Regions from separate parts of the Leptolyngbya sp. UWPOB_LEPTO1 genome, predicted to be linked through region 2. Evidence: riboswitches for the same ligand, from Rfam matches in the RefSeq annotation. Region 2 holds a riboswitch; each other region holds the start of a gene.
The links. A riboswitch is a leader RNA that binds a small molecule or an ion and turns the genes downstream of it on or off. The one in region 2 is predicted to bind cobalamin.
Positions count from the first base shown of each region.

Region 1 (3,276 bases), on a different contig from region 2:
AGACTCGAATTGGGCGTAATACAAAGATTGATAACTGTGTGCAGGTTGGGCATGGAGTCAAAACTGGAGAGGCTTGTGCATTTGCCGCTCAAGTTGGGATTGCCGGGGGATCTGTACTGGGCAATCGCGTGATTTTGGCAGGACAGGTCGGTGTGGGCAATGAGAGCCGGATGGGCGATGGTTCGGTTGCCTCTGCAAAAACTGGAGTTCATGCCAGCGTGGCGGCAGGACAAACAGTATCGGGTTATCCTGCGGTCGATCATCGAATTTTTCTACGATCGTCTGCTGTCTATAGCCACTTGTCTGAGATGTACAAAGCGATCAAGCAAATTCAGAAGCGCTTAGGAATGGATACGGATTCATAAGCAACGGTTGAGGAGAATTCGATCCAATTTGTATCCAGACAACTGTACCCAAGCAAAATAGTAGGGGTTCGTGCATCATCACTGATTGCTCTATACTCCTACTATTGTATTCATGTGAGCAATAGATTAACCGTCGTCTTTATCTTTGCTCTCTTTGCGATCTTCTTGATCATTCTCTCGATCGTTGTTGTTGCGAGCGTTGGATTTCTCGCCATCTTTCTCATCATCGCTATCATTATCCTTAGCTTTGTCTTCTTGGCGCTTTTCATCGCCATCTTCAGATTGATTTGAGGCTTCTTGCTCCTTGGATGACTCTTCTTTTGCCTCAGTCTCAGATTGTCCACTGCCACAACTTGTAAGTGCAGCACCTCCGATTAAGAGGGAAACGCTCACGAGGAAGACTCCTATCGTTTTTTTCAAATTCACCATAATCATTTACGCTGTTTTTAATCTCTCTTTAAGAATTTAGCGAATAGAGCTACAAACAACATTCCTCGTTTTCTATTGATAGAATTTGCTAAATTCAATGCCTTACGAAATGGAGGTCTTGAAATCGTAGACGATCGCATCATTCGTCATCTGAATCGTGCCTCCTACGGTTGCAAAGATTGAGCCAGCGTTTTGAACTAATTTTGGAACGTCAAGCGTGGTCTGAATGATGCCGAAATCGCCCGTCATCTCGATCGGAGGCGTTCCATCTTGCATAGTCACAGTTCCTGAAACTTGCAGGGTGCTAGGTTTGACTAATGCTGATAGATCAAAATTTGTTGCAAATGCTTCAAAAGGAGTTGGAATATTCAGAATCGCTTGTCCATCGTTGAAGGTGACATTGCCGCTGAGTGCATTAATTGGAATTGCGATTTCGTCATCTTGAATTTCAGGCTGGAAATCCAAGATGACTAAACCATCGTCTAGATTGACAATGCCTGGAGTGCCGTTGAAATTGAATGGATATTGATCAGAGGATTTGAAGTCGATCGATGAAAAATAACTTCCAAAAGGCGTTGTTAAATTAGATATAAGTGCCCCATTACCAAACTCGATCGAGCCTTGGACTGCTCCTGCTGAAGTTGAAAGATCGACGTCGATTGTGCCATCTGCGAATGGAACTGTGCCTGAGATCTCTTTGACCAACCTGCTGATGGAGACAACGATATCTTGAGCAGATTGAACCGAATCTGTTTGATCGCCGCTGGAAGCGGTTAAACCGCTCGTGACAATTTCTCGGTTTAGGGAATTCGAGAAATCAGGGGGCAATTGAGCGATCGCACTAGTCACTTGCGTGTTGCCCGAAGGGGGTTGTAAGTCTGTTGTCAGTCGTGCTTGATCGAACGTGAGCGTTCTACTTGCTTGCTGGAACGTTGGAAGATCAGGAAATAAAGATGAGGATGCAAAAAAGACAGGTAAACAATTGGGCTTCAGCGGCGATTTTAAGGTAGATGGCTCTAACATAAGGCGACTGGCAACTCCTGTGCTTGTACATTATCAGCCCAGTTACAGGATGGTCTACCTCTGGAGTCATAGATTAAAAGATTTCTACATCTCGACAAAACTCTACCAAAAAACTCGACTAATAGTGATACAGTGAGTCACACCTTAAATAAAGTTGGATTGGGGAAAGTGTAGTGCAAAGCTGCCGCTGTCCCGCAACTGTAAAGCGAGATTTCGCTAAGCCAGAATGCCCACCAGCTTTACGGTTGTTAGTTCTGCGAGGTACAGAATGAGGACTCGGAAATGGATGAGCCTTGCTGCAATGGCAGGGCTGAGTTTGTATTTAGTATTGGGATCAGCAACTCCAGCCCAAGCAATGCACATTGCAGAGGGTTTTTTGCCTGTTCAGTGGGCAGCATTTTGGTGGGCGATCTCGCTGCCGTTCTTTGCGTTTGGACTGCGATCGCTGACGCGGATTACACGCCAAAATCCTGAATTGAAACTGCTCTTAGCATTAGCTGGCGCATTCACATTTGTCTTATCTGCGTTAAAGCTTCCTTCCGTGACAGGAAGCTGCTCGCATCCCACGGGAACTGGACTCGGCGCAATTTTATTTGGACCTGCGGTAATGACCGTTTTAGGGGGATTGGTGCTGCTGTTTCAAGCCGTTTTGTTAGCGCATGGAGGCTTGACAACGCTCGGAGCCAATTTGTTTTCAATGGCGATCGTGGGACCTTTCGTCGCATACGGTATTTATCATTTAGTGCTGAGAACTGGGAATCAAAAAGCTGCAATTTTCCTAGCTTCAGCATTCGCGAATCTTTTAACCTATGTCACAACTTCGATCCAGTTGGCATTGGCGTTTCCGGCGGCAACGGGTGGAGTATGGGCTGCATTTCTAAAGTTTGCTGGAATTTTTGCGCTGACTCAAATTCCCTTAGCCATTAGCGAGGGCTTACTCACGGTCTTAGTCTGGAATTGGCTACAGACCTACAATCGGACTGAATTGGAAACCTTAAACTTAATGAAGACATGAGACAATCATCGACGCGACAGAATTGGTTCCTTGCGATCGCAGTCATTCTCCTCACTGTGGCTCCTTTGGTGTTTGTGCGAGCAGAGTTTAATGGAGCAGATGGACAGGCACAACAACTGATCGAAGAGAGCCATCCGACTTATGAACCCTGGTTTAAGCCCATGTTTGAGCCTGCGAGTACAGAAGTTGCAAGTTTACTCTTTGCATCGCAAGCAGCATTGGGTGCAGGTGTGCTTGGATATGTCATCGGGCTGTATAAAGGGCGATCGCAAGGTAAATAAAACCATGCACCTTTGGCTGGATACGCTTTCTCATCGCAATCGATTACGACAACTACCACCGCAACATAAATTACTATTTGCAACGATCGTACTGTTGATTGCTCTGATTGCAACTCCAATCATTCAGATCGCGATCGCAGTCTGGCTAGGAATTTGGATTGTC
Region 1 covers NZ_JAFLCJ010000001.1:568,481-571,756, forward strand. Annotated here, with positions in the region: gene lpxD (UDP-3-O-(3-hydroxymyristoyl)glucosamine N-acyltransferase) at 1-365, shown strand, start outside; gene J0L70_RS02480 (hypothetical protein) at 492-758, opposite strand; gene J0L70_RS02485 (hypothetical protein) at 897-1,817, opposite strand; adenosylcobalamin (AdoCbl) riboswitch at 1,958-2,097, shown strand; gene J0L70_RS02490 (energy-coupling factor ABC transporter permease) at 2,086-2,832, shown strand; gene J0L70_RS02495 (energy-coupling factor ABC transporter substrate-binding protein) at 2,829-3,113, shown strand; gene cbiQ (cobalt ECF transporter T component CbiQ) at 3,118-3,276, shown strand, end outside.
Region 1: linked by a shared signal. The riboswitch ahead of J0L70_RS02490 (energy-coupling factor ABC transporter permease) and the one ahead of J0L70_RS28365 (hypothetical protein) in region 2 are both predicted to bind cobalamin.

Region 2 (3,276 bases):
TCTTGACATTTTTTGCAAGTTTCAATTTCTCCAACAGTCGAATCGTCAACCATATCAGATCCACTTCCCACCAGCGCTTGCCAAACTGCGCCGAAGCTTGATAAGCATGATGATTGTTGTGCCATCCTTCTCCAAAAGTCAGCAATGCTGCCCACCAGCAATTCGTCGATCGATCATTGACCGCATAGTTCCGATAGCCAAAAGTATGACATGCACTATTGACAAAGCACGTACTGTGAAAGCCAACAAACAATCGCGCAAAAATTCCCCAAACTACGAAGGGCATTCCACCGAGACCATAAAGCAAAACAGCTAATGCAATCTGTAAAGCAATGTAGTGCTTGTGGCAAAACTGATAAAACGAATCATGAGCAATATCTTGGGTGAATCGATGCAGTTCTGAATGAGATGGAACCTCGTGCATCAGCCAACTGATATGACTCCACCAAAATCCCTGAGTCGAATCATGTGGATCACCAGTCCGATCTGCAAACAAATGGTGCATTCGATGATAGCCGACCCAACCCTTCACGGCTCCTTGACCTGCCAATGTGCCACACAAGATAAAGAAGTATTCTAACCATTTGACCGTTTTGAAACTGCGATGCGTTGCTAAGCGGTGGAATCCTAAAGAGATTCCTAGCCCGATCGTCAGCCAATGCAAGAATAGAGCAACTCCAACGGCTGACCAACTAAAATAAGCGGGAGACAGTGCAAGTAAGGCTCCTAAATGCAAGAAAACAACAACAGTAATTACAGTCCAACGAGGACGTGGAGAAGTCAAACGGACATCGGTCATGAATTTTGCTCAAACGGTTTGGATAAAATCAGCGTGATCACTCAGCACGATTGCGCTCTGTGGCTTCTAGTTGAAACTCACTCCAACGGTGCCGCACTTGTTTATAGCAATCAGCAGGAGAGACTTTTAGGTTTTGCAGTAGACTGACCTGAACTTCGCGATCCCGTCTCGCCAGAAGCACGATCGCTTGAGTTGGGTCATACGTCGCGATTGCCTCGTGAATCGCAACCCCAGCTTGGCTATCAACTTCAAGCATTCGCAAATATAGCTCGACTTGTGCCTGCGCGACGAACTCCTGCTCAAAGACTACAGAATCAATACTCAAATTCATTGAAGCATTGATCCGATTCGTAATCTTGCAGGTTACTAGTCCTCGCCCTAGTCTCAAATAGCCATTCCAGCTAGTGAACCCTATCTGCAAAAAATTCTGCTGAATAACCAGATCTTGCCAGTGATCAAAATGCGATCGCAAATCATAATGTTGAAACCTCATCAACTTCCCCTGAACTGCAAAATAGGGAAGCAAATCCGTTTTAAGAAACTAAGAACCATCATCATCCGTACCTCGCAGATGAAACACAACAGACATACCTCTTAAAGAGGCGCTATGCATCGGCGGGCATCCTGACTCAAAGAACACAGTTCTTATCACAGTTGCGGGACAGCGTCGGGTTTGCACCGAACTTTCCCCCTTGCGTCTAATGGCTGATTCCCATCAGAACCGATACTCATCTAGAGAGTAGCACGATCAAGCAAAATTAGACTCATCTTTGCCGCACTTCACCCACTCAAACTGGATTGAAAATGAGCCAATCATCATAAATAGTTTACTAAAGTAGTCTCTGAAGGCTCTCACATTTTGCACAGATCCACATATCGGTTACATTCCATGTTGTTGACGAGAATACCAAATCGCTAGTTAGCCGTCCTATTGTTCGCTGATCTAAAAAGCCGCGATTCCTCAGAACCGTTGCCTCTGAGCGATCATGTCGCGTAAAACTCTAACGCTATGCCCGATAAAGATGAGACTCGTTCAGAAATTAAACTATCAAGTTGACCATTAAAACGAAACACACGATCGCTCATCCACGCGCAACACAGATTCTTGCTGAAATGCCTGTTTATAAGCGGCTCGAATCTGATCAATCTTCTTGCTACTCTCAACATTCATCGGATACAGTAGCGTCAAAAGTTGAGAGTTTTCTGCCACAACCTTACCCTGCGAATTCCGATATTGCCCCTTCGCGGCTACCCTTGTCAGTCCTTCAGGAAATAACGGAGTCACAACGCGATCGACAAATTGCTGAAATTCAACCTGAGTCACTTCTGAGCGATCTGGTTTCGCGAATCCAAAAAATAACTCTGTTCGCATAAAAGCCTTGCCATGCGGTCGCAACTGGCAAGATTGATCCACAGATTCATCAACCTTTGCGAAAACCAGCAGCGGCACAATCAGCCCGACTGCCACTCCTAAAATTAAGTGGAATCTAGATTTCATCACATCAACCTCAAATTCTCTGCTCTCTCACGTTGAAGTGCAATTCTTCATGCAATCGCTCGATTTTTAAAACCTCGAAAAATCGATAGCTTGAATCGATCTCTGAGTGGGAATACTGAGACAAACCGATGGCAAACGGATAATAGGGAGCATGTGGCGCAAGCTAGATAATATCGTTCTAAATATCAGAACCTACGCCGATCTGAGTCCTGACCTCAGCATTCGACGACAGATCAATCAGGCAATGCGAACTCGCCCCACTCGCACATCCGAGGATTGGTATCGCTCATTTTGGCAACCGCTTTCAATTTCTCAAGATCTGGCAATTTTCGTTTATCAGCAAATGGAAGCGTATTCCGGGTTGCAATTCGCAAAAATTACCCCAAGCGATCGCTTAACCGAGGATCTTCAACTGCCTTTGGTCTGCTGGTTCGATTGGGAATGTACCTTATGTGAGGACTTTCACGATCGCTTTGGCATTGAAATTCGCGATCGTTTGGATATTGGTATGCTGCATACCGTCCGAGATCTTGTTATATTTCTGAATCAGCAACTTTTATCGGTCAATTGCTGATGCCTGATTCATATCCGCGCAATCTCGTGGGTTACGGACAAAATCCACCCCATCCCCAATGGAAAGATCAAGCCAGAATCGCAGTTCAATTTGTCATCAACTACGAAGAAGGCGGCGAGAACTGCGTCCTCCACGGTGATCCCGCCTCGGAAGCGTTCTTGTCAGAAATTGTTGGCGCGGCTCCCTTCCAGGGAATGCGCCACATGAATATGGAATCTTGTTACGAATACGGCAGCCGTGCCGGATTTTGGCGGTTATATCGCATGTTTACATCACGCAGAATTCCAGTCACCGTCTATGGTATCGCTATGGCATTAGAGCGAAATCCCGAAGCCGTTGCTGCGATGAAAGCCGCAGATTGGGAGATTGCCAGTCATGGGTACCGCTGGATTGAATACAAAGACT
Region 2 covers NZ_JAFLCJ010000031.1:41,364-44,639, forward strand. Annotated here, with positions in the region: gene J0L70_RS28360 (acyl-CoA desaturase) at 1-799, opposite strand, end outside; gene J0L70_RS28365 (hypothetical protein) at 837-1,292, opposite strand; cobalamin riboswitch at 1,397-1,540, opposite strand; gene J0L70_RS28370 (DUF3574 domain-containing protein) at 1,860-2,297, opposite strand; gene J0L70_RS28375 (hypothetical protein) at 2,449-2,871, shown strand; gene puuE (allantoinase PuuE) at 2,871-3,276, shown strand, end outside.

Region 3 (3,276 bases), on a different contig from region 2:
CAATCAGTAGTCCCACAACAATCAGACTCGTGAAATAAACTAATCCTGTCAACCGAACTTGAAGCGGAGGTACGACTCCTTCAACGTCGATCGTTTGCTCAACTTGAAAGGGCTGAAACTTCCGAACTGCATTGGAACTCGGAGAAGCCTCCACGTCGATTTTATGCGGCGCACCATCAAAAAATTGCTGCTGCCAGCTCAGTTGTCCAGTGGCATCACTGAGTCCCTCATAAGTAAAAGCAATCCAGTTGTTCTCAAGCTGAGACGTTGTTACTTTTAGCTGGACTTCTGAGACGGGCTGCTTAGTTTGAGCATCAATGACATTCACTTGCAATCGAGCAGGCTGACCGACGATCGCACTTTTATCTCCAGATAGTCGCATTTCAAGTCCTTGAACTTGCTTGACGGCTGGAGCATCTGATTCCGGGGCAGATTCAGTCCTGTGTGACATTGGCATCGACATCTCGGACTGTGCCATTTCTGCACTGACATTGACATAAAGAAGCGCCGCGATCGCAATAATCACCACCCCACTCAGCAACAATCGAACTCGTTGCGGCGCAATTTCTCCAGGCTGAATCGATTGCTGTCCACCGATAATCCAGCCGCCGAGTAAACCAACTGCAAGTAAGACAGCAGCTAAAATCGCGAAATTCCGGTACTTAATCCAGTTCTCAGGAATCGAGAGCGTTAGAGTTTGCTTCAAAGGGGTGAAAGCATTGGCGCTCTGTGGAGTCACATCGACCAATAGTTGGTAAGTTCCACGAATTGGAAAAGTTTGCTGAAGCTGCAATTTGCCTTGAGGCGCGATCGCATCAATGTCTAGTAGCTTTGTGCCTTCCACGATCGGGAAATCTGTAGTGAACCAGAAATTTTTAGGCGGTGTAAGAATCTGTACCCGAATTTTGGCATTGGGCAAAGGTTGCCCCGTTGCATCAACCGCTTCAAGTGTCAGACGTGCAGGCGGGTCATTGACCTCTGCCTCCGCCTCGAATGGAACGAGTTGATTGAGTGGCGGATCAGTCGTGAGGCGAATTGTCGATCGTGGAGTTTGAGAGAATCCCATCAGTCCATAGAACATCAAGCTCATTAGGCAAATCGCGCTAATGAACACAGAAAGCTTTAATTTTGGCATTACGACCTCGCAAGTGTTGTTAGTGACAAGAAACCATCAGCGTGTGATGCCGAAGCGAATGTACCTTGTCATGAGCCGCTGGATAAGTCGTAAAGTAGATCGTCCAGAGAATTAAAGCACAGAGCGAAACGTAAAGCGTTGCTTGCACGGGCGTAGAGAGCGTGAAGCGAATGGCTTGCTGAGAAAAAGACGAATGCGATCGAGTAATCATTCTGTACCTCGCAGATGAATTGGAGCCTTGAGAAATCGGCGGGCATCCTGGCTGGTCAATCTTGAATTCATGATTGATTTACAGTTGCGGGACAGCGTTGGATTTGCACCAAACTTTCCCCTTTACTTCTGACGGCTGCTCCCCATCAGAACCGATCGTGCTTGTCACTCTACCGCGTTTTTGACGATCGCTTCGCTTTGTTAACCATTTTTATAGGGGATGAGTGCGATCGCTCTTATCTCTCTCGAAGGGCAAGTCGTCACCTCCATCATTCAACCCTTTAGAAGCATGAAACTCGATCGCGCTGTCCTTATATTTTCAAGCAGTGCCATTAAAAAATGAAAGAAAAATGAAAGGCTTTGACTTGAGATGGTACTGTTAAAAAATGAAAGAAAAATGAAAGGCTCAATTTATGTCACTTTCTGAACATCGCCCTAGTTTGCCAGAGGTGCATCGCAGCATTCCAATTCCAAACGCTAAAGGTTTTTGGCGTAAACTATTAGCCTTTGCTGGACCGGGGTATCTCGTTTCTGTTGGATACATGGACCCTGGTAACTGGGCGACTGACATTGCAGGCGGTTCAAAATTTGGCTACACGCTGTTGAGCGTTGTTTTACTCTCAAACTTGATGGCGATTTTGCTGCAATCCCTCTGTGTGCGGTTAGGAGTCGCAACGGGAAAGGATTTAGCTCAGGCGTGTCGAGACTACTTTTCTCCTCGAATTAGCTTTATTTTGTGGGTGCTGTGTGAGATTGCGATCGCGGCTTGCGATCTAGCCGAATTGCTTGGAAGTGCGATCGCACTTCAACTTCTATTTGGATTGCCTTTGATCTGGGGCGTATGTATCACGGCATTCGATGTTTTGGCGCTGCTCTTCCTACAAGGCAAAGGCTTTCGATACGTGGAAGGGTTAATTATTCTATTAGTTGCAACCGTTGGGATTTGCTTCGGTGCAGAAATTCTATTTTCTCGTCCTGATGTCGGTGGAATCCTACAAGGCTATGTGCCAAATCGTGAAATCCTGCGAAATCCTCAGATGCTTTATTTGGCGATCGGCATTCTTGGTGCTACAGTGATGCCACACAATTTGTATCTTCATTCCTCGATCGTCCAAACCCGCAATTGGCAACCCACTCCAAAGAAGCGATGGGAAGCGATTAAATTTGGAACCATTGATTCAACCGTTGCCCTTTCGTTTGCATTGTTCATCAATAGCGCGATTCTGATTGTTGCTGCTGCAACCTTTCACAGTTCTGGAAATCAGGATGTTGCTGAGATTCAAGATGCCTATCAACTTCTTTCACCGTTACTAGGAGTCAGTGCTGCGAGTGCTATTTTTGGGATTGCGTTACTCGCTTCTGGACAAAGTTCGACCTTGACTGCAACGCTAGCAGGTCAGATCGTGATGGAAGGCTTTCTACAAATCAAATTACTGCCGTGGATTCGTCGGTTAGCGACTCGATTGATTGCGATCGTACCTGCGTTGATTGCGATCGTCTTTTTTGGCGAACAAAGTACTGGCGGATTATTAGTTTTTAGCCAAGTCATTCTCAGCTTACAGCTATCGTTTGCGGTGATCCCGCTGGTGATGTTTACGAGCGATCGTCGATTGATGGGCGAGTTTGTCAATCCGCGTTGGCTCAAAGTCACAGCTTGGGCAGTTGCAATTTTGATTGCCGGATTAAATGCTTGGTTATTGATTCAAACCGTGGTGAACTGGATGTAGTAATCTTTATCGGGATTGCTATCCCATCGAAATTTCATGTGAATCATCTAAGTTTTAACTAACTGGCATCAATATTTCATCCTGATTTCATCTCCGAGTGAAATCATAGAAGTAAGCTTCTTGATTGAACTGAACGATCTGTATTGTGGTCTTAGTTTATAGGGCATGAGTGCAGGTTACATCGATCTCATTCAAATAGAATTT
Region 3 covers NZ_JAFLCJ010000003.1:256,410-259,685, reverse strand. Annotated here, with positions in the region: gene J0L70_RS06500 (hypothetical protein) at 1-1,135, opposite strand, end outside; gene J0L70_RS06495 (CbtB-domain containing protein) at 1,155-1,346, opposite strand; cobalamin riboswitch at 1,367-1,517, opposite strand; gene J0L70_RS06490 (Nramp family divalent metal transporter) at 1,759-3,072, shown strand.
Region 3: linked by a shared signal. The riboswitch ahead of J0L70_RS06495 (CbtB-domain containing protein) and the one ahead of J0L70_RS28365 (hypothetical protein) in region 2 are both predicted to bind cobalamin.